2 regions of the Pseudomonas medicaginis genome follow, and region 1 is predicted to be linked to the other one. Evidence: riboswitches for the same ligand, from Rfam matches in the RefSeq annotation. Region 1 holds a riboswitch; the other holds the start of a gene.
The links. A riboswitch is a leader RNA that binds a small molecule or an ion and turns the genes downstream of it on or off. The one in region 1 is predicted to bind cobalamin.

Region 1 (10,513 bases):
TTCGTCGATCAGCTTGCGCAGCATCGCCCGGGCATCGGCGTACAGCGCGGTGGCGGCTTCGCCGACCACTTCGTCGGTGAGGATGCGCGGGTACTTGCCGGCCAGGTCCCAGGAGATGAAGAACGGCGTCCAGTCGATGTATTCGGCCAGGACGTTCAGGTCGATGTTGTCCAGCACCTTGGCGCCGGTGAAGGTCGGCTTGACCGGCTGGTAGCTGCTCCAGTCGAACTGTGGTTTCTTGGCCACGGCGGCAGGGTAGCTCAGGCGCTCGGTACGGGCGCTACGGTTGGAAGTGCGCTCGCGCACGTCGATGTAGTCCTGGCGGGTTTTCTCGACGAACGCCGGCTTGAGCTCCTTGGACAGCAACTGGGTCGCCACGCCCACGGCACGGGAGGCGTCGGTGACGTAGATCACCGCGTCGTTGCTGTACTTGGGTTCGATCTTCACCGCCGTGTGGGCCTTGGAGGTGGTGGCGCCGCCGATCATCAGCGGCAGGTGGAAGTCCTGGCGCTGCATCTCGCGCGCCACATGCACCATTTCATCCAGGGACGGGGTGATCAGCCCGGACAGGCCGATGATGTCGCATTTCTGCTCCTTGGCCACCTGCAGGATCTTCTCCGCCGGCACCATCACGCCCAGGTCGACGATGTCATAGCCGTTGCAACCCAGCACCACGCCAACGATGTTCTTGCCGATGTCATGGACGTCGCCCTTGACCGTGGCCATCAGGATCTTGCCCTTGGCCTCCGGCTTGTCGCCTTTTTCCGCCTCTATGAACGGAATCAAGTGGGCCACGGCCTGCTTCATCACGCGGGCGGACTTGACCACTTGGGGCAGGAACATTTTGCCGGCGCCAAACAGGTCGCCGACGATGTTCATGCCGGCCATCAGCGGGCCTTCGATGACCTCGATCGGCCGGGCGAACGATAGTCGCGATTCTTCGGTGTCTTCAACGATGTGGGTGGTGATGCCCTTGACCAGTGCATGCTCCAGACGCTTGTTCACTTCCCAACCGCGCCACTCTTCGGTTTCCGCTTCCTTGACGCTGCCGTCACCCTTGTACTTGTCGGCGATGGCGAGCAGGGCGTCGGTGCCTTCGGGGGTACGGTTGAGGATCACGTCTTCCACGGCGTCGCGCAGTTCCACCGGGATCTGGTCGTAGATCTCCAGTTGGCCGGCGTTGACGATGCCCATGGTCAGGCCCGCGCGAATCGCATACAACAGGAACACCGAGTGGATCGCCTCGCGCACCGGGTTGTTGCCGCGGAACGAGAACGACACGTTGGACACCCCGCCGGAGGTCAGCGCGTACGGCAGTTCATCGCGGATGTAGGCGCAGGCGTTGATGAAGTCCACGGCATAGTTGTTGTGCTCTTCGATACCGGTGGCGACGGCGAAGATGTTCGGGTCGAAGATGATGTCTTCCGGCGGAAAGCCCACTTCATTGACCAGGATGTCGTAGGAGCGCTTGCAGATTTCCTTCTTGCGCGCCTCGGTGTCGGCCTGGCCGGCTTCGTCGAAGGCCATCACCACCACGGCGGCGCCGTAGCGCTTGCACAGCTTGGCGTGGTGGATGAACTGCTCGACGCCTTCCTTCATGCTGATGGAGTTGACGATGCCCTTGCCCTGGATGCACTTGAGGCCGGCTTCGATCACTTCCCACTTGGAGGAGTCGATCATGATCGGCACCCGGGAGATGTCCGGTTCGCCGGCAATCAGGTTGAGGAAGGTCACCATGGCCTTCTTCGAATCGAGCATGCCCTCGTCCATGTTGATGTCGATCACCTGGGCGCCGGCCTCGACCTGTTGCAGGGCCACTTCCAGGGCTTCGGTGTAGTTGTCCTCGCGGATCAGCCGGGCGAACTTGGCGGAGCCGGTGATGTTGGTCCGCTCGCCGACGTTGACGAACAGCGAGCTGCGGTCGATGGTGAACGGTTCCAGGCCCGACAGGCGGCAAGCCCGGGGAATCTCCGGAATCTGCCGCGGCGCATAGCCGGCCACGACCTTGGCGATGGCTTCGATGTGCGCCGGGGTGGTGCCGCAGCAGCCGCCGACGATGTTCAGGAAGCCGCTCTGGGCAAACTCTTCGATGACTTTGGCCGTCTCGGCCGGCAGTTCGTCGTATTCGCCGAATTCGTTGGGCAGGCCGGCGTTGGGGTGAGCCGATACGTGGGTGCTGGCCTTGTTCGACAGCTCCTCCAGGTAGGGGCGCAGTTCGCTGGCGCCGAGGGCGCAGTTCAGGCCCACGGAGATCGGCTTGGCGTGGGCCACCGAGTTCCAGAAGGCTTCGGTTGTCTGGCCGGAGAGGGTGCGGCCGGAGGCGTCGGTGATGGTGCCGGAAATCATGATCGGCAGTTCGACGCCCAGTTCTTCGTAGACCCCTTGCACGGCGAAGATCGCCGCCTTGGCGTTCAGCGTGTCGAAAATGGTTTCGATCAGGATCAGGTCGGCGCCGCCTTCGATCAGGCCCTTGGTGGCCTCGGTGTAGTTTTCCACCAGTTCGTCGAAGGTCACGTTGCGGTAGCCGGGATTGTTCACATCCGGCGACAGCGAGCAGGTGCGGCTGGTCGGGCCGAGCACGCCAGCGACGAAGCGCGGCTTGTCCGGGGTCTCCAGGGTCTTGGCGTCGGCTACCTGGCGAGCCAGGCGCGCGCCCTCCAGGTTCAGCTCGTAGGCCAGGCCCTGCATGCCGTAGTCGGCCTGGGACACCTGGGTGGCGTTGAAGGTGTTGGTTTCCAGGATGTCGGCGCCGGCATCCAGGTAGGCTTTTTCAATGGCACCGATCACGTCGGGACGGCTGAGCACCAGCAAATCGTTGTTGCCCTTGACGTCGCTCGGCCAGTCGGCGAAACGCTTGCCGCGGTAGTCCTGTTCTTCCAGCTTGTAGCTCTGGATCATCGTGCCCATGCCGCCGTCGAGGATCAGGATGCGTTCCTTGAGGGCTTGCTGGAGAAGATAAAGGCGAGCGCTGCGATCAGACATAGGACTACCTGGAAAAAAAGACCATTACGAAGGTCGGGATGATAGCAAACCTGCGCAGGATTTGATCATGAGGGGCTTTTGCATGAATATCGCTCATGTTTGCAAGGCGATGCTGGCCCGGTAGAATCGGCGGATTATCTCTTAGGGACCCGAGACATGCCGTACCGCGTCTTATTCGGCAGTCTGTTGCTGCTGTTGTGTTTTACCGCAGCCGCCGGGAGTCCCGCTCCCGCGATCTCCTACACCCGCGACATCCAACCGATTTTCACGGAAAAATGCGTGGCTTGTCATGCCTGCTACGACTCCGCTTGCCAGTTGAACCTGGGCAGTGGCGAAGGCGCGGCGCGGGGGGCGAGCAAGCTGTCGGTGTATGACGGCGAGCGGCGCCAGGCGGCCGATCCGACCCGCTTGTTCTATGACGCCTCCGGCCCACGCGCCTGGCAGCGCAAGGGCTTCTACTCAGTGCTTGACGCCCAGGGCAGCCAGGCTGCGCTGATGGCGCGCATGCTGGAGTTGGGTCACCGCACGCCGTTGCAGCCCAACGCCAAGCTGCCGGAAGACATCGTCCTGGGCCTCGAACGTGACAACAGTTGCGCGATGCCGGGTCAATTCGACGAATATGCAGGTGCTCATCCCAGGGAAGGCATGCCTTTGGCGGTCACCGGCCTGACCGAGCAGCAATACCAGACCCTGCAACGCTGGCTGGCCGCCGGTGCCCCGATCGACCAGCAAGCCCTGGCACCCAGCGCCGCCGAAGCCTTGCAGGTGGTGCAGTGGGAGAACCTGCTCAATGCCCCTGGCGCCCGGGAAAGCCTGGTGGGCCGCTGGTTGTTCGAACACTGGTTCCTGGCGCACATCTATTTCAAGGGCGGCGAGCCGGGGCATTTCTTCCAGTGGGTGCGTTCGCGCACGCCCACCGGCCAACCCATTGACCTGATCAACACCCGCCGTCCGAACGACGATCCCGGCACTCGCGTCTATTACCGGCTCTGGCCGGTGCAAGGGGTGATCGTGCACAAGACCCATATCACCTATGGCTTGAGCGCGGCGAAGATGGCGCGGATCAAAAGTCTGTTCTACAGCGGCAAATGGCAGGTTACCGCATTGCCGGGCTACGGTCCGGAGCGCCGGGCCAACCCGTTTTCCACCTTCGAAGCGATCCCGGCCCAGGCTCGCTACCAGTTCATGCTCGATAACGCCGAGTATTTCGTGCGTACGTTCATTCGTGGGCCGGTGTGCCGGGGCCAGATTGCCACGGACGTGATTCGCGACAATTTCTGGGCACTGTTCCAGGCCCCCGAACATGACCTGTACATTACAGACCCGAACTACCGAGGCCAGGCCACGCCGCTGCTGGCAATGCCGGGGCAGAACGACGATGTGGGCAGCGTCGTCAGCCTGTGGATCGACTATCGCGACAAACGCAACGAGTACGAAGCCCTGCGCCGTGACAGCTATGCCGAGTTGCCGGCGCCGAGCTGGTCGACGCTGTGGGCGGGCAACGACAACGCACTGCTGAGCATTTTCCGGCATTTCGACAGTGCTTCGGTCACCAAGGGGCTGATCGGGGAGGTGCCGCAGACGATGTGGTTGTTCGACTTCCCGTTGCTGGAGCGTACCTATTATCAGTTGGCGGTGAATTTCGATGTGTTCGGCAACGTGTCCCACCAGGCCCAGACCCGGCTGTATTTCGATTTGATCCGCAATGGGGCGGAGCAGAACTTCCTGCGCCTGATGCCGGCCGACTCCCGGGAGGGCTACCTTGACGACTGGTACCAGGCCGGCGGCAAATTCAAGATGTGGCTCGATTACGAGGCCATCGACGATGACAAACCGACCGCTCTCAAGCTTGACGAACGTGACCCCAAGCGTGATTTCACCCAGCAGTTGCTGGCCCGTTATGGCGATCTGAATGCGCACCCCGATCCGATCAACCGTTGCGACGGGGCCTACTGCTCGCGCCCGAACATCGATTCGACACTGCAAAACGCCGAGCAGGCCCTCAGCCGACTGGTGTCGCGCCCGGCGGCGGGGCTCAAGGTAATCGACCAACTTCCGGAAGCGACCCTGCTGCGCATCGAAACCGCCAGCGGTCACCGAGAGGTCTACAGCCTGTTGCGCAACCGCGCCCACAGCAACGTGGCGTTCCTGCTGGGCGAGGAGGCGCGCTACCAGCCGGGGCTGGACACGCTCACGGTCTACCCGGGCGTGCTCAGCAGCTATCCGAACTTCATGTTCAACATTCCGGCCGGGCAAGTGCCGGCGTTCGTCGAGGCAATGGAAAGTGCCCAGGATGCGCCGGCGTTCGAGCGGATCGTCGATCGCTGGGGCATTCGTCGCAGTCATCCGCAGTTCTGGCATTACTTCCATGACCTGAGCCAGTACATCCAGGAGACGGAGCCTGTGGAAAGCGGTGTGCTCGATATGAATCGCTACCAGAACCTCTGATCGACAGGTCCGGCGGCAAACTCCGTGCCGTCGGATGCTTTCCTGACAAAAATACTAGGACTTTGTCCGGCGCGATGATTGGCGTAAACTGCCGGCAAGCCTGCGAGGAGTTTCCATGACCGCTATTACCATTACCGATGCCGCCCACGATTACCTGGCCGACCTGCTGTCCAAGCAGAACACCCCAGGCATCGGAATCCGCATCTTCATCACCCAGCCCGGCACCCAGTACGCAGAGACGTGCATTGCCTACTGCAAGCCGGGGGAAGAAAAACCCGAAGACACCGCGTTGGGGCTCAAGAGCTTCACCGCGTACATCGACTCGTTCAGCGAAGCCTTCCTGGACGATGCGGTCGTCGATTACGCCACCGACCGCATGGGCGGCCAGCTGACCATCAAGGCACCGAACGCCAAGGTGCCGATGGTCAATGCCGACAGCCCGGTCAACGAGCGTATCAATTATTACCTGCAAACCGAGATCAACCCGGGGTTGGCCAGCCACGGCGGCCAGGTTTCGTTGATCGACGTGGTGGAAGACGGCATCGCCGTGCTCCAGTTCGGCGGCGGCTGCCAGGGCTGCGGCCAGGCGGACGTGACCTTGAAGGAAGGCATCGAGCGCACCTTGCTCGAGCGTATCCCGGAGCTCAAGGGCGTACGCGACGTGACCGACCACACGCAGAAAGAAAACGCCTACTACTGATAGGTGTTCGCTGCGGATAGAAAGAAACGGCGTGTGGCGAGGGAGCAAGCTCCCTCGCCACACTAGTTTCAGTCGTCAGCCTGTGCCCACAGGGGTTCCCAAGTTGGCTCTGCCGATTGTGTCAGGGCCGATAGAGATGCGCATGCCCGGCGCGGTACAGCGACGACGCGCTGAACACATCATTGCCCAGCACCCTTCCCACCAGGATCAGCGCCGTTCGGCGGAAACCCTTGGCCTGCACCTTCTCGGCAATATCTGCCAGCGTCCCCATCACCCAATCCTGATCCGGCCACGTCGCCCGGTGGATCACCGCAATCGGGCAGTCGGCGCCGTAGTGGGGCAGCAGTTCGCTGACGATTTTTTCCAGGTGGTTGACCCCCAGGTGAATCGCCATGGTCGCCCCGTGCTGCGCCAGGCTGCCCAGTTCCTCCCCAGCGGGCATCGGGGATTTATCGGCGTAACGGGTGAGGATCAGGCTCTGGGAGATGTCCGGCAGGGTCAGTTCGGCGCCCAGCAGGGCGGCGCAGGCTGAGGTTGCAGTCACGCCCGGGATGATCTCGAAAGGAATGTCCAGTTCCCGCAGGCAACGAATCTGCTCGCCGATGGCGCCGTACAGGCTTGGATCGCCAGAATGCACCCGGGCCACGTCCTGGCCCTTGGAATGGGCGTTCCTGATCAATTCGATGATTTGTTCCAGATGCAACTCGGCGCTGTTGATCACCTGCTCGGCGCGATGGCCTTCAAGAACGGCGGTCGGCACCAGCGAGCCGGCGTAGATGATCACCGCGCATTGGCGGATCAATCGCTGGCCTTTGACTGTGATGAGGTCCGGGTCGCCGGGGCCGGCGCCGATGAAGTACACGGTCATGACCGGCTCCTGTGAAAGGTGGGTGAGCGCCGCCAGATGAAGATCGCTCATGATCCTGGGCGACGATTATCGGGATTTACGCCACGACCGCCAATGCCAACGTGCTCTTGGGGCCTGTTTGGCGAGTAATCAACAGCGTCGCGGCCATCGTGCCCAACTGGTCGGCCATGGCCAGGGCGGCGCTTTCGGCGATGCCGTAGCAGCCGGTTCGCTCGAAAGCGATCTCGGAGCGGTGGCTGAGCCGTTGTTCGTAGCCGGCCAACTGTCGGGCACTGAAGCAGGTCAGCGGCAGGGCCAGTTGCCCGGCCAGTTCCAGCAGCCCGGGCTCGTCACGCTTGAGGTCGATACTGGCCAGGGCTCGTACCTGGTGAAGCTCGATGCCATGGGCCCGCAACGTCTGTTCGAGCAAGGCCCGCAGCGTGCCGGCCGGACAACCACGCTGGCAGCCCAGGCCGACCACCAGCATCGGCCTGTTGCTCATGCGTCGTGGTGGGCCTGGCCGTCACGGCGAAACAGCCAGGCGCTGATCAGGCCCAGGGCCAGCCAGAATGCGACGTTGGTCACCTGCGAGGCGATCTTGAACTGGCTCTCAAGTGCTTCGGGCGCCAGCATCGAGTGGACTTCGGGTTGCGGCGCTCCGATGACGTGGGGCACCAGCAACGTCGCCACGCCCAGCAGTTTCAGCAGCCAATGCCGACCAAAGGCGACCAGGGCGATGCCCACCGCCGTGGATGCCGCGGTGCCGATCCACCACATCTGCCGCTGGGCCAGGTCGGCCGCCGCGGTGCCGGGCAGTTCCGGGGGCAGGCCGAGGGTCGGCGCCAGGACAAACGTGGCATAACCGGCCAGGCCCCAGAGCAGGCCCTGGGCAGTGCGCGTCGGTGTGCGCAAGGTGTACAAGCCCGCCAGCATCAGGGCAAACCCCACGGCGACCACCAGGTTGCCGCCAGTGGTGGACAGCACGCGCTGCCAGCCATCTTCCGGCTCCCACGCTTCGGCGTCGTGAGTGTGAGCAACGCCGTCGGCATGTTCATGGACCTCGGCCGCCGGAGCCTTCTCGAAGGTTTCCGCCTGGAGAATCAGCGGCGATACCCAGAAACTCTGCAACAGGGTCAGCAGCAGGGCGGCCAGCAAGCCGCTGAAACCGGCGGTCTGCACAATACGCTTGATCATGTCGTCAGTTCTCAATGGCAGGGGAAGGCGGCGCTGTGGCGGGTGTCGTGGGCGGCGTTGTGCACCGCTTCGATGTGGGAAAAGCCAGCGAAATAGACCAGCCCCGCACCCAGGATCGACGCCAGGATCGCGGCGCTCAGGCGTTGGCTCAAGGTGGTGCTGCTGCTGGCGGTGCGGGCGGTGCTGCTGATGGTCGACATGGCGCTTCCCTCTGATTTTGTTCCGCGGGGGAAGCGAGCGCGATGAGACCCCGGGCGAAAGCCCGCCAAGGTTCGAACAGCGCCCGCCCACCGCGGGTTTGTTGATGCATGAGTCATGGGCCGGTCTCCGGGCTCGCGAGGGGCGGGGCTTGCGCCTGGCCTGCAAGCGTCACCTTCCCATGTCCTGGGACACAGTGGTTCAGACGCTTCGCTCGCTTACCGTTGCGGGGGCAGCACCGGACTGACGTGGCCTTGGAGTAAAGCACACGATTCACCGGTTTCCCGTTTCACCCTGTGAAGGGCACCCGTAACTAGGCGCACAGGAGAGCATGGGCGGGGGGCGGGCGTCAATGCGGAGAGAGGGCCGCTGCGCTGCCCAATCGCGAGCAAGCTCGCTCCCACACAAGGATTTGCGCCGGGCCCAAAATTCAAGACCAATGCAGATCCAATGTGGGAGCGAGCTTGCTCGCGATGGCGGTAGCAAGGACACCGCAGAACTTACTTGCGGAGATTGACCCGCCCCCACACCCTGCGTAGCCTTGCGCCTTCGAGGTTCTTCGGCCTGCGCCGAAGCTAAGAAGGGAACGCGGTCAAAGCCGCGGCTGCCCCCGCAACTGTGAACGGTGAGGTTTCTGCAAGGCCACTGTGCATGCCTTTTTACGCAAGGCGCACGGGAAGGCGCAGCAATTGCCAGTCGAAAGATTGGCCCGCCGTCAGCCAGGAGACCTGCCTCGAGACAGATTTTTCACTACAACCGGGCGGGGTGATCCGGTGGCGAAATCTTCCGCGCACGCCTGTGCCAGCGGTTGTCGTCCCGTTTGCCCGCCACCTTGCCAAAGGGCATCCGATGAAAACACTGGCCAAACTCCCTGTCACCATCGTCACCGGTTTCCTCGGCTCGGGTAAGACCACCTTGCTGCGGCACATGCTCGACAACGCCCAGGGCCGCCGTATCGCCGTGATCGTCAACGAATTCGGCGAGCTGGGCATCGACGGCGAGATCCTCAAGCAGTGCTCCATCGGCTGCACCGAAGAGGAAGCCAACGGCCGCGTCTATGAACTGGCCAACGGCTGCCTGTGCTGCACGGTGCAGGAAGAGTTCTTCCCGGTGATGCGCGAACTGGTGGCCCGGCGTGGCGACCTCGACCACATCCTCATCGAAACCTCTGGCCTGGCCCTGCCCAAGCCGCTGGTCCAGGCCTTCCAATGGCCGGAAATCCGCAGCGCCTGCACCGTCGATGCGGTGATCACCGTGGTCGACAGCCCGGCCGTGGCCGCTGGCACCTTTGCTGCTTTCCCCGACCAGGTCGATGCCATGCGCAAACTCGACCCGAACCTGGACCACGAATCGCCGCTGCACGAACTGTTCGCCGACCAACTGGCGAGCGCCGACCTGGTGATCCTCAACAAGGCCGACCTGATCAGCCCAGAAGACCTGGCCAAAGTTCGCCTGGAAGTCGCCGAAGAGCTGCCACCGGCAGTCAAGGTCATCGAAGCCAGCAGCGGTCGCCTGCCGCTGGATGTGCTGATCGGCCTGGGGGCCGGTTCCGAAGAACACATCGACGGCCGCCACAGCCATCACGATCACCACCACGATGGCGACGATGATGACCACGATCATGACGCCTTCGATTCCATTTCCATCGAATTGCCCCAGGCCGACGAAAGCCTGTTGCTCGACGCACTGACGCAACTGGTGGTCCAGCACGGCGTACTGCGAGTCAAGGGTTTCGCGGCGATCCCGAACAAGCCGATGCGCCTTTTGATCCAGGGCGTCGGCACGCGTTTCGACAAGCATTTCGACCGCCAGTGGGGCGCCGGGGAAGCGCGGGTCACCCGCCTGGTGCTGATCGGCCAGGCGCTCGATGCCGCACTGCTCGAAGCGCAGTTGCGCGCCGCCCTCAGCGCCTGAGCCATGCACCTGCTCAGGACCCAGCCCGGCGGTTTCGTGTCGGATGACAACATTGCCGACCTGGGGCAAACCCCCGCCGAACTGGTGATCCTGTGCAGCGGCGACTCCAGCCTGGCGCTGCTGGCCGAAGCGGCGCGGCAGTTACCGGACGACTACCCGGAGTTTCGCCTGGCCAATCCGATGCAGGTGCAGAACCACGCCTCGGTGGACCTGTATTTCGAAGACGTGCT
Region 2 (10,513 bases), 3.0 Mb from region 1:
TTGCCGGGTGCTGTGGTCACAGCCATGCTCAATCTTCTTCACACGGCCAGTTCCAGCCGTTATGTCCGGGAATCTTCCATGCGTTTGTTCAAATTCTTGTCTGTGGGCTGCTTGTCGCTGATCAGCCTGGCGAGCCATGCCGAAACCGTCAATGGCCTCTATCAAGTGCTCGAACCGGTCACCAGCCAGGCGCCGGAGGAGCGCAACCAGGCGACGTTGCGCGCCCTGGATACGCTGGTGCTGCGCCTGACCGGCGACGTCAAGGCGGCCCAGAATCCCGGGTTGGCGGCGATCCGCCAGGACCCGCAACAGATCATTCTTCAATATGGCTATGACGCCGGCCCGCCGGAAAGCCTCAAGGTGGACTTCGATCCGACGAGCACCGACCGGGCATTGCGCTCGGCGGGCTTGCCGCTGTGGAGCGCAAACCGGCCATCGATCCTGGGCTGGTGGTTGAACGACTCGACCGAGGGCTCCAGCCTGGTGGGCGACGGCCAGGCCAGCGCCGCACCGCTGCGGCGTGCCGCGCAGCATCGGGGCCTGGCGCTGCACCTGCCGCTGGCGGATTTGAGCGAGCAGATCGTCGCCACTGCGCCGAACCTGGAAGGCAGTGACCCGGCACCGTTGCGCGATGCGTCGGAGCGCTACGCGACGGACGCCTTGCTGGCGGTCCATGCCAAGGAAGAGGGTGGGCAGTGGCAAGGCACCTGGCGCCTGTGGCTGGGGGACCAGCGTGAGCAGGGCACTGCCCAGGGCGCCGATCCCGCCGCCCTGGCCGATGCTGTCATGCTCGCGGTGAGTCAACGCCTGGCGCCGCGTTTCGTCGCCAAGCCGGGTGTGGCCACCGAACAACTGCTGGAAGTACAAGGCATGAACCTGGAGCGCTACGCGGCGCTTGGGCGCTTGCTCGAACCGTTCGCTGGGCAGTTGCAGCGGGTCGAAGGGGACCGGATCGTCTATCGGGTCAACGGCAGCGCCGAACAACTGAAGGCGCAGTTGGCCCTGGCAAAACTGCAGGAGGTTCCACCCGGCGAGGCGGTCGCGCCGGTGCCGGTGGCACCCCCTGCCGCCGAGGGTTCGGCCCCGGTTGCAGCGCCTGCGCCTGCGCCGGCCGCCAACTTGCGGTTCCGCTGGTAGGTTTTCTTTCTTATATATAGCTGGAGTGGTTCATGGGCGATACGCGGCGTTGGTTCTGGTTGGGCGGGGTTGCCCTGCTGTTCGCGCTTATCTATTTGCTGCATCCGATCCTCACGCCGTTCCTGGTTGCCTTGTTGTTGGCCTATCTGTTCGATCCGGTGGTGGATCGCCTGGAAAAACTCGGCCTGTCGCGGACCTGGGGGGTGGTGACAGTCTTCGCCTTGTTCACCTTGATCGTGGTCGCGCTCTTGCTGGTGCTGATCCCGATGCTCGCCAAGCAATTGCTGCGGCTGTACGAGTTGGCGCCGCAGATGCTCGATTGGTTGCAGCACAGCGCGGTGCCATGGGTGCAGTCGAAATTGGGCTTGGCCGACGGTTTCTGGAAGTTCGACAAGGTCAAGGCCGCCATCAGCGAGCACATGGGCCAGACCACCGACATCGTCGGCGTGGTGTTGAGCCAGGCCACGGCCTCGGGGCTGGCGTTGATGGGCTGGCTGGCGAACCTGGTGCTGATTCCGGTGGTGGCTTTCTATCTGCTGCGGGACTGGGACCTGATGATGGCCAAGATCCGCAGCCTGCTGCCGCGGCACCGTGAAGAACGCATCATGACCCTGACCGGCGAATGCCATGAGGTGCTGGGGGCGTTCGTGCGTGGACAACTGCTGGTGATGGTGGCCCTGGGCTTCATCTATGCGGCAGGGCTGATGCTGGTCGGGCTGGAGTTGGGGCTGCTGATCGGCTTGATCGCCGGGCTGGCGGCCATCGTCCCGTACATGGGCTTCGTGATCGGTATTGGCGCGGCATTGGTCGCCGGGTTGTTCCAGTTCGGCGGCGACTTGTACCCGATGGTCGGCATCGTGTCGGTGTTCATGGTCGGGCAGGCCTTGGAGGGCATGGTGCTGACGCCACTGTTGGTGGGCGACCGCATTGGCCTGCACCCGGTGGCGGTGATCTTTGCGATCCTGGCGGGGGGCGAGTTGTTCGGCTTCACCGGGATCCTGCTGGCGCTGCCGGTGGCGGCCGTGATCATGGTGCTGGTGCGGCATATGCACGATCTGTACAAGGATTCGGACATCTACAGCGGCGTCGAAGACCCCGACCTGTAGGGCGAACGGCGGGCGGGGTGTCAGGGAAACTGACGCTCCGCACCCTTGCCGTTGCAAACCTTTGATTTTGCTCGTGGTCCGGCGCATTGTGCGGTCCGCGTCACGGGTATAAACTTTGCGCACTTTACACAGAGGCCACTAACGGTTCCTTGGGAACTGTTCAGTCAGCATGAAACCGATTCAGCTGCCCCTAGGTGTGCGTCTGCGTGATGACGCCACCTTTATCAATTACTACCCAGGCGCCAACGCCGCTGCACTCGGCTATGTCGAGCGGCTTTGCGAAGCCGACGCCGGCTGGACCGAAAGCCTGATCTATCTGTGGGGCAAGGACGGGGTAGGGCGCACGCACCTGTTGCAGGCCGCGTGCCTGCGGTTCGAGCAATTGGGCGAACCGGCGGTGTACCTGCCGTTGGCCGAGTTGCTCGATCGCGGCGTCGAAATCCTCGACAACCTTGAGCAGTACGAGCTGGTGTGCCTGGACGACCTCCAGGCCGTGGCCGGCAAGGCTGACTGGGAAGAAGCGCTGTTCCATCTGTTCAATCGGTTGCGTGACAGCGGTCGGCGCTTGCTGATCGCCGCCTCGACCTCGCCTCGGGAACTGCCAGTGAAGCTGGCGGACCTTAAATCCCGCCTCACCCTGGCGCTGATCTTCCAGATGCGCCCGCTGTCCGACGAAGACAAGCTCCGTGCCTTGCAACTGCGCGCTTCCCGACGTGGCCTGCACCTGACCGACGAAGTCGGGCATTTCATCCTCACCCGTGGTACCCGCAGCATGAGCGCGTTGTTCGAACTGCTCGAACGCCTCGACCAGGCCTCGCTCCAGGCCCAGCGCAAGCTGACTATTCCTTTTTTGAAAGAAACATTGGGCTGGTAGAAGCGTTGCAAGTAGTGGCTCTTGGCCTGCTCTGGGCGCGACGAAACCCACGGTCCTGCTGGGCGGCAGGCCACGTGACGTTCAAAATGGGCTTAAGCGCTTAGATGTAAACGCAAAACCGAGAAGTCACATTTGCATCGATTGAATTTGCAAATGAGGTTGATAGAAGGCATAGTCTCGCCATCTTTACTACTCCAGCCACGGTCGTGCCCATGCTAAATCGCTTCGCACCCCTCGTGCCTCTCGCACTCGTTACCCTGTTGTTCGGTTGCGCTGCCCACTCCCCAGTGTCCCAGCAAGTACAACAACCACAGGTTCAGAACACCGTTACCGCCCAGTCTTCCTCCGTGTCCTTCCAGGAAGAAATGGCCAACGACAAAGAGCTGGCAGCCTTCGCCGGCAACAAGCCTTACCAACTTCCGGTGCTGGCCGACAGCATCCTGGAACGTGGCATGTCGTTGATCGGCACCCGTTATCGCTTTGGCGGCACCTCTGAAGCCGGGTTCGATTGCAGCGGTTTCATTGGCTACCTGTTCCGCGAAGAGGCCGGCATGAACCTGCCGCGTTCCACTCGCGAAATGATCAACGTGAACGCCCCGCTGGTAGCACGCAACCAGTTGGAGCCCGGTGACCTGCTGTTCTTCAGCACCAACGGTCGTCGCGGGCGCGTCAGCCACGCCGGTATCTACCTGGGCGACAACCAGTTCATCCATTCCAGCAGCCGCCGCAGCGGTGGCGTGCGGATCGACAGCCTGGGCGACAGCTACTGGAGCAAGACTTTCATCGAAGCCAAGCGCGCCCTCGCCATGGCACCGACCGTGGTCACTGCTCGCAAGTAAGCACACAGTTTGTAAGGCAAACTTAAAGTCTTACTTGAAGTTTGCTGCATAGCCGCTAGAATCCTTGATCATTGATTGATGGCAATCCGCCTGCGTATTACGCAGGCGGATTTGTTTTCATGCCCACGGCAGAAAAGCCGCATCCAGATCAGGATTGTTCTGCATATGTCGACGTCGGCCCGCCTCTCGCTCATGTTCTTCGCCGCACTGCTCAGTGCGTGTGCCAGCCGTACCCCGCCGCCAGCACCGGTGCGGGCCCCGGTGGTCTTTGCCCCCTCGCAATCCTTTTCCCCGGCCGCCGAAGATGTGCTCTTCCGGGCGCTGGGCCTGGTGGGTACGCCTTATCGTTGGGGCGGTAACACGCCGGATTCAGGCTTCGATTGCAGTGGCTTGATCGGCTATGTGTACCGCGACGCCGCCGGTATTGCGCTGCCACGTTCCACGCGGGAAATGATCAGCATGCGGGCGCCTGAAGTGGGTAAGGACGCGTTGCAGAGCGGTGACCTGGTTTTCTTCGCCACCAACGGCGGCTCCCAGGTCAGCCACGCGGGGATCTATGTCGGCGAGGGGCGCTTCGTGCATGCGCCGGCCACGGGTGGCACGGTCAAGCTCGACAGCCTGTCCAAGGCTTATTGGCAGAAGGCTTACCTGGGCGCCAAGCGTGTGTTGCAACCGGAGCACCTGGCGCGTAATCCCTGAGATGGCGTTGCGCGGATGCACTTTGTGACGGGGGGTATCCCCGCTGGCTGCGCAGCAGCCCCACTACCGCAAATCGCGGCGTGTCAGGCGACTCGCAACCAGGCAGCTATTTTGGGGCTGCTTCGCAGCCCAGCGGGGATAAATCCCCTCGCCACAAAGGTGGACAGTTTTATTTAGCGGACACCCTCCAGATCTTGTTCCCCACGTCATCGGCCACCAAAAGCCCGCCTTGTTTATCAATCACCACGCCCACCGGCCGGCCCTGGGCTTTCTCGTCCGCATCGAGGAACCCGGTCAGCACATCCACCGGTTGCCCCACCGGTTTGCCGCCATTGAACGGTACGAAAATCACCTTATAGCCACTGTGGGGCTTACGGTTCCAGGAGCCGTGCTGGCCGACGAAAGCCCCTTCGGTAAACGGTGCGGGCAAGGTGCTGCCCTCGGCGAAGGTCAGGCCCAATGATGCCGTGTGGGGCCCCACGGCGTAGTCCGGAGCGATGGCCTTGGCCACCAGGGCCGGGTTCTGGGGTTCGACCCGGGTATCGACGTTCTGCCCGTAATAGCTATAGGGCCAGCCATAAAAGGCGCCGTCCTTGACCGAGGTGATGTAGTCCGGCACCAGGTCGCTGCCGATCTCATCCCGCTCGTTGACCGCTGTCCACAGCGCGCCGCTGCGGGGCTCCCAGGCCAAGCCGTTGGGGTTGCGCAGGCCCGAGGCGAAGATCCGGTGATTGCCGCTGGCACGGTCCACTTCCCAGATGGCGGCGCGACCTTCTTCGGCCTCCATGCCATTTTCCGCAACGTTGCTGTTCGAGCCGGTGGTGACGTACAGCTTGCTGCCGTCACGGCTGGCAATCACGTTTTTGGTCCAGTGGTGGTTGAGGGTGCCACCGGGCAGATCGACGACTTTGGTCGGCTGGGCCTTGATTTGCGTGTCGCCATCCTTGTAGGGGAAGCGGATCAGTCGGTCGGTATCGGCCACGTACAGGTCATTGCCGATCAGGGTCATGCCGAAGGGCGAGTTGAGGTTTTCCAGGAACACCGTACGGGTTTCGGCAACGCCGTCGTGATCGGTGTCGCGCAACAACGTGATGCGATTGGGGCTGGGCACCCCGGCTCCGGCGCGGCCCATGACCTTTTTCATCACCCAGCCACGAATGCCCTTGGCGTCGTCCGGCTTGGGCGGGGCGTTGGTTTCGGCTACCAGCACATCGCCATTGGGCAACACATAGAGCCAGCGCGGATGGTCCAGCCCTTCGGCGAACGCCCCCACTTGCAGGCCCGGGGCCGCGGTCGGCTTGGCCCCCTCCGGCCAGCCGATGGCTTCGGCGATGTTGACGGTGGGGATCAGGGTCTTGTTCGGTTCAGGCAGTTTTGGCGCGGGGCCGGTGCCATCGGAGACTTGCAGGGTGGAAGACTCGCCACAAGCGACAAGCCCGGTGGCAAGGGCGACGATCAGAAGGTGGGGTGGCTTGAGCATGCTGGCTTCCCTATGAATGCATGTGGTTATTCATAGAGAAGCGTAGACGCGCGATGGTTCAACTGTGGGTAGGCCAGTCAGCCAGGCAGGTTCCCACAGCTTCTTGTGTGCAATGAATCAACCATGGGCCTGTTTGAACAGCACCGCGATGCCAGGGTGGTACTGCCCGGCTTCGTTGCGCAGCTTGCGATAGGCGTAAGGGAAGTACCAGGCCACGGCGCAGGTGTTTTCCTTCTGCAGGTCGTCGATCATGTCCTGCAGTTCTTCGGGTGTGGCGCTTTGCTGGGCTTTTTGCGGCGAGACGAACAGGCAGCCCAGCTTCAGGTCGCTGGCGTAGCTGATGCGCTTGGCATCGCTGGTGGCTTCCGACAGTGGCTGGGTCAGGTTCAGGTTGTTGACCTTGGGCCAGCGTTGGGTGGCCTGGATGAAGGCGCGTTCCTCGGTGCTGGCGATAAACAGATCGGCGCTGACGTTACGTTCGCCTTCTTCATTCTGCTTGCGAGTCGGCGCGTTCTGCAGCGTCACCATCTCTGCCATCCAGGCGGCGGCCGAGAGCAAGCCAAGGTTGGCCCGTTCATCGAACCAATAGGGCGTGTCATTATCGCCGCGCACGGCATTGTAGCGGTCGATGCAATCAAACCAGCGTTCCAGTACCGGACGCAGGAATTCCAGCTTTGGATTGCTGATGAGCATGCCTTGCATGTTTTTGCCCTCTTGTTCTTGTGATATCGGGTCGTGATGCCTATTTGATATCACTTGCCGCAGCGTGGCACAAGATTGACGTCACTTTATTGATCCGGGCCAATGTTCGGTACATAAGCCGTGGCGGCTTTAATTGACGCTCCACCCCCAACCCTCTAACCTTCGCCGCTTGTTTCAGGTGCTCTGTGGCCGTGGCCGACAGAGTGAAACAGGGAAGCCGGTGAGTGCATACGAACCCGGCGCTGCCCCCGCAACGGTAAATGAGTCAACGCTGTGCTCAAGCCACTGTGTCGCAGACATGGGAAGGCGCACAGACCGGCATTGTGCCGCTCATGAGCCCGGAGACCGGCCTGATCCATCCAACGGCATCACGGTGGGCGATGCCAGGCTTGTTGCCGTCCTTTTTTGTGCCCGCCCGCCGTTATCCAATCCCAACGGAGAGCCCCCATGACCGACTCCCTCATGACCGATACGTCTGATCGCGATGAGCGCCACCTGGCGCGCATGCTGCGCAAGAAAGCCGTGATCGACGAACGCATCGCCAACTCGCCGAACGAATGCGGTTTGTTGCTGGTGCTGACCGGTAACGGCAAGGGCAAGAGCAGCTCGGCGTTCGGCATGCTGGCCCGGTCCATGGGCCATGGCATGCAATGCGGCGTGGTGCAGTTCATCAAGGGTCGTAACAGCACCGGTGAAGAATTGTTTTTCCGCCGTTTCCCGGAGCAAGTGCGTTTTCATGTCATGGGTGAAGGCTTCACCTGGGAAACCCAGGACCGCCAGCGCGACATCGCCGCCGCCGAAGCGGCCTGGGCCGTCTCGCGGCAATTGCTCAGTGATCCGTCCATCGGCCTGGTGGTGCTCGACGAATTGAATATCGCCCTCAAGCACGGCTACCTCGACCTCGATCAGGTGCTGAGCGATCTGCAGGCCCGTCCGCCGATGCAACACGTGGTGGTGACCGGTCGCGGCGCTAAGCCCGAACTGATTGAGCTGGCCGACACCGTGACTGAAATGGGCATGATCAAGCACGCATTCCAGGCGGGTATCAAGGCACAGAAAGGCGTCGAACTGTGAGCGATGCTGCCATGACCCGCCACTGTCCGGCGGTGCTGATCGCAGCGCCGGCCTCGGGCCAAGGCAAGACCACCGTCACCGCAGCGCTGGCCCGGTTGCATCGCAACCAGGGACGCAAGGTGCGCGTCTTCAAGTGCGGCCCGGACTTCCTCGACCCGATGATCCTGGAGCGGGCCAGCGGCGCGCCGGTCTATCAATTGGACATGTGGATGGTCGGCGAGCAGGAAAGCCGCCGGCTGTTGTGGGAAGCCGCCGCCGAAGCGGACCTGATCCTGATCGAAGGGGTGATGGGGCTGTTCGACGGCACCCCGTCCAGCGCCGACCTGGCGCGGCATTTTGGCGTGCCGGTGCTGGCGGTGATCGACGGCACGGCCATGGCCCAGACCTTCGGCGCCCTGGCCCTGGGCCTGGCCCGCTATCAACCGGACCTGCCGTTCGCCGGGGTCTTGGCCAACCGGGTCGGCACCTTGCGCCACGCGCAATTGCTCGAAGGCAGCCTGACCGAAGGCTTGCGTTGGTACGGCGCGCTGTCCCGGGAGACCGGGATCGAGCTGCCCAGCCGTCATCTCGGGTTGGTCCAGGCCAGTGAGTTGAACGACCTCGACCTGCGCCTCGACGCGGCGGCCGATGCCTTGGCCGGCAGCTGCGAAGTCGCGCTGCCGCCTGCCGTCGAATTCGCGGCCCCTGAGGTGATCAATCCCGAGCCGTTGCTCGAGGGTGTGCGCATCGCCGTTGCCCGCGACGAGGCGTTTGCCTTCACCTACGGCGCCAGTCTCGATCTGCTGCGGGCCATGGGTGCGCAGTTGCGCTTTTTTTCGCCGATCCATGACACCGAACTGCCTGAGGCTGACAGTCTGTACCTGCCCGGCGGTTACCCCGAGCTGCATCACGTTGCGTTAGCTGAGAATGCCCCGATGCTGGCAGCGATCCGGGCTCACCATGCAGCCGACAAGCCATTGCTCGCCGAGTGTGGCGGCATGCTGTATCTGCTGGATTCATTGACAGACGTCGACGGCACCCGTGCCGAACTGCTGGGTTTGCTGGCCGGTGAGGCGCAGATGCAAAAACGCCTGGCGGCCCTGGCGCTGCAATCGGTGGAGCTGCCGGAAGGCACCCTGCGTGGGCACACTTACCATCATTCGTTGACCAGCACGGAGCTTGAGCCGATTGCCCGTGGGCACAGTCCCAATGGTGGGCGCGGGGCGGAGGCGGTTTTCCGGCAGGGGCGGATGACGGCTTCCTATGTGCACTTTTATTTCCCGTCGAATCCGCGAGCGATCGCCGGGCTGTTTGCGCCTGGCCTTGAGGCCGCCTTCGCGAGCAAGCCCGCTCCCACATTTGATCACCTGAACCCTGTGGGAGCGGGCTTGCTCGCGAAGAGGCCATGACCGACAACACTTTCTCCCAGGCCGAACGCGAGGCCATCTACCGCGCCATCGCCGAGCGCCGTGACATGCGCCATTTCAGCGGTGGTACGGTGGAGCCGGCTCTGTTGCGTCGGTTGCTGGAGGCTGCGCACCAGGCGCCCAGCGTCGGTCTGATGCAACCCTGGCGGTTCATCCGCATCAGCGATCGCGCCTTGCGCAGCGATATCCACCGGTTGGTGGAACAGGAGCGCATCCGCACCGCCGAGGCCTTGGGTGAGCGCAGCGATGCGTTCATGACGCTCAAGGTCGAAGGCATCAACGATTGCGCCGAGGTGTTGGTGGCGGCGTTGATGGATGACCGCGAGCGGCACATCTTCGGTCGCCGGACCTTGCCGGAAATGGACCTGGCCTCGCTGTCCTGCGCCATCCAGAACCTGTGGCTGGCCTCCCGCGCCGAGGGGCTGGGGATGGGCTGGGTATCGCTGTTCGAACCCCAGGCCCTGGCCGACCTGCTGGGCCTGCCCGCCGGGGCCAAGCCGCTGGCGATCCTCTGCCTGGGCCCGGTCGAAGGTTTTTACCCGGCGCCGATGCTCGCCCTGGAAGGTTGGGCGCAACCGCGTCCGCTCAATGAACTGTTGTATGAAAACCGTTGGGGAGTGAGCCCATGAGTGTGGCGTTGCTCAGTGCCGCCGCAGTGGCGCTGGATGCGCTGTGGGGCGAGCCCCGGCGCTGGCATCCGCTGGTGGCATTCGGCGGCTTTGCCGATCGCATCGAACAACGCTTCAACGCCGGCGGACGCGGCTGGCGCAGCCACGGGGTGACGGCGTGGGTGATCGCCGTGGTGCCGCTGACGCTGCTGGCCACGGCCCTGTCGTGGGCGCCGATGGTGGGCTGGTTGGTGGAGATCCTGGCGTTGTACTGTGCCCTCGGCCTGCGCAGCCTCGGTGAGCACGTCGAACCGGTGGCCCAGGCGTTGCGCAGCGGCGATCTTGACCAGGCGCGCCAGCGCGTCGGCTACCTGGTCAGCCGCGAAACCCGCGAGCTGGACGAAACCGCCGTGGCCCGCGCCGCCACCGAATCGGTCCTGGAAAACGGCAGCGACGCGGTGTTCGCCGCGCTGTTCTGGTTCGCCGTGGCCGGCGCGCCCGGTGTGGTGTTGTACCGGTTGAGCAATACCCTCGACGCCATGTGGGGCTATCGCAACGAACGCTTCGAGCGCTTCGGCTGGGCCGCCG

Region 2: linked by a shared signal. The riboswitch ahead of cobO (cob(I)yrinic acid a,c-diamide adenosyltransferase) and the one ahead of ACMTA2_RS12225 (CbtB domain-containing protein) in region 1 are both predicted to bind cobalamin.

What each region holds. Positions count from the first base shown of each region.
Region 1 is NZ_OZ221631.1:2,739,910-2,750,422, forward strand. It holds gene metH (methionine synthase) at 1-2,982, opposite strand, end outside; gene ACMTA2_RS12200 (fatty acid cis/trans isomerase) at 3,139-5,430, shown strand; gene nfuA (Fe-S biogenesis protein NfuA) at 5,546-6,130, shown strand; gene cobM (precorrin-4 C(11)-methyltransferase) at 6,252-6,998, opposite strand; gene ACMTA2_RS12215 (cobalamin biosynthesis protein) at 7,075-7,479, opposite strand; gene ACMTA2_RS12220 (CbtA family protein) at 7,476-8,171, opposite strand; gene ACMTA2_RS12225 (CbtB domain-containing protein) at 8,183-8,371, opposite strand; cobalamin riboswitch at 8,473-8,695, opposite strand; cobalamin riboswitch at 8,905-9,119, shown strand; gene cobW (cobalamin biosynthesis protein CobW) at 9,219-10,283, shown strand; gene cobN (cobaltochelatase subunit CobN) at 10,287-10,513, shown strand, end outside.
Region 2 is NZ_OZ221631.1:5,702,823-5,713,335, reverse strand. It holds gene ACMTA2_RS24995 (DUF2066 domain-containing protein) at 79-1,137, shown strand; gene ACMTA2_RS24990 (AI-2E family transporter) at 1,170-2,243, shown strand; gene hda (DnaA regulatory inactivator Hda) at 2,413-3,117, shown strand; gene ACMTA2_RS24980 (C40 family peptidase) at 3,330-3,956, shown strand; gene ACMTA2_RS24975 (C40 family peptidase) at 4,122-4,655, shown strand; gene ACMTA2_RS24970 (PQQ-dependent sugar dehydrogenase) at 4,825-6,135, opposite strand; gene ACMTA2_RS24965 (hypothetical protein) at 6,253-6,837, opposite strand; cobalamin riboswitch at 6,997-7,205, shown strand; gene cobO (cob(I)yrinic acid a,c-diamide adenosyltransferase) at 7,300-7,911, shown strand; gene ACMTA2_RS24955 (cobyrinic acid a,c-diamide synthase CobB) at 7,923-9,299, shown strand; gene bluB (5,6-dimethylbenzimidazole synthase) at 9,296-9,946, shown strand; gene cbiB (adenosylcobinamide-phosphate synthase CbiB) at 9,943-10,513, shown strand, end outside.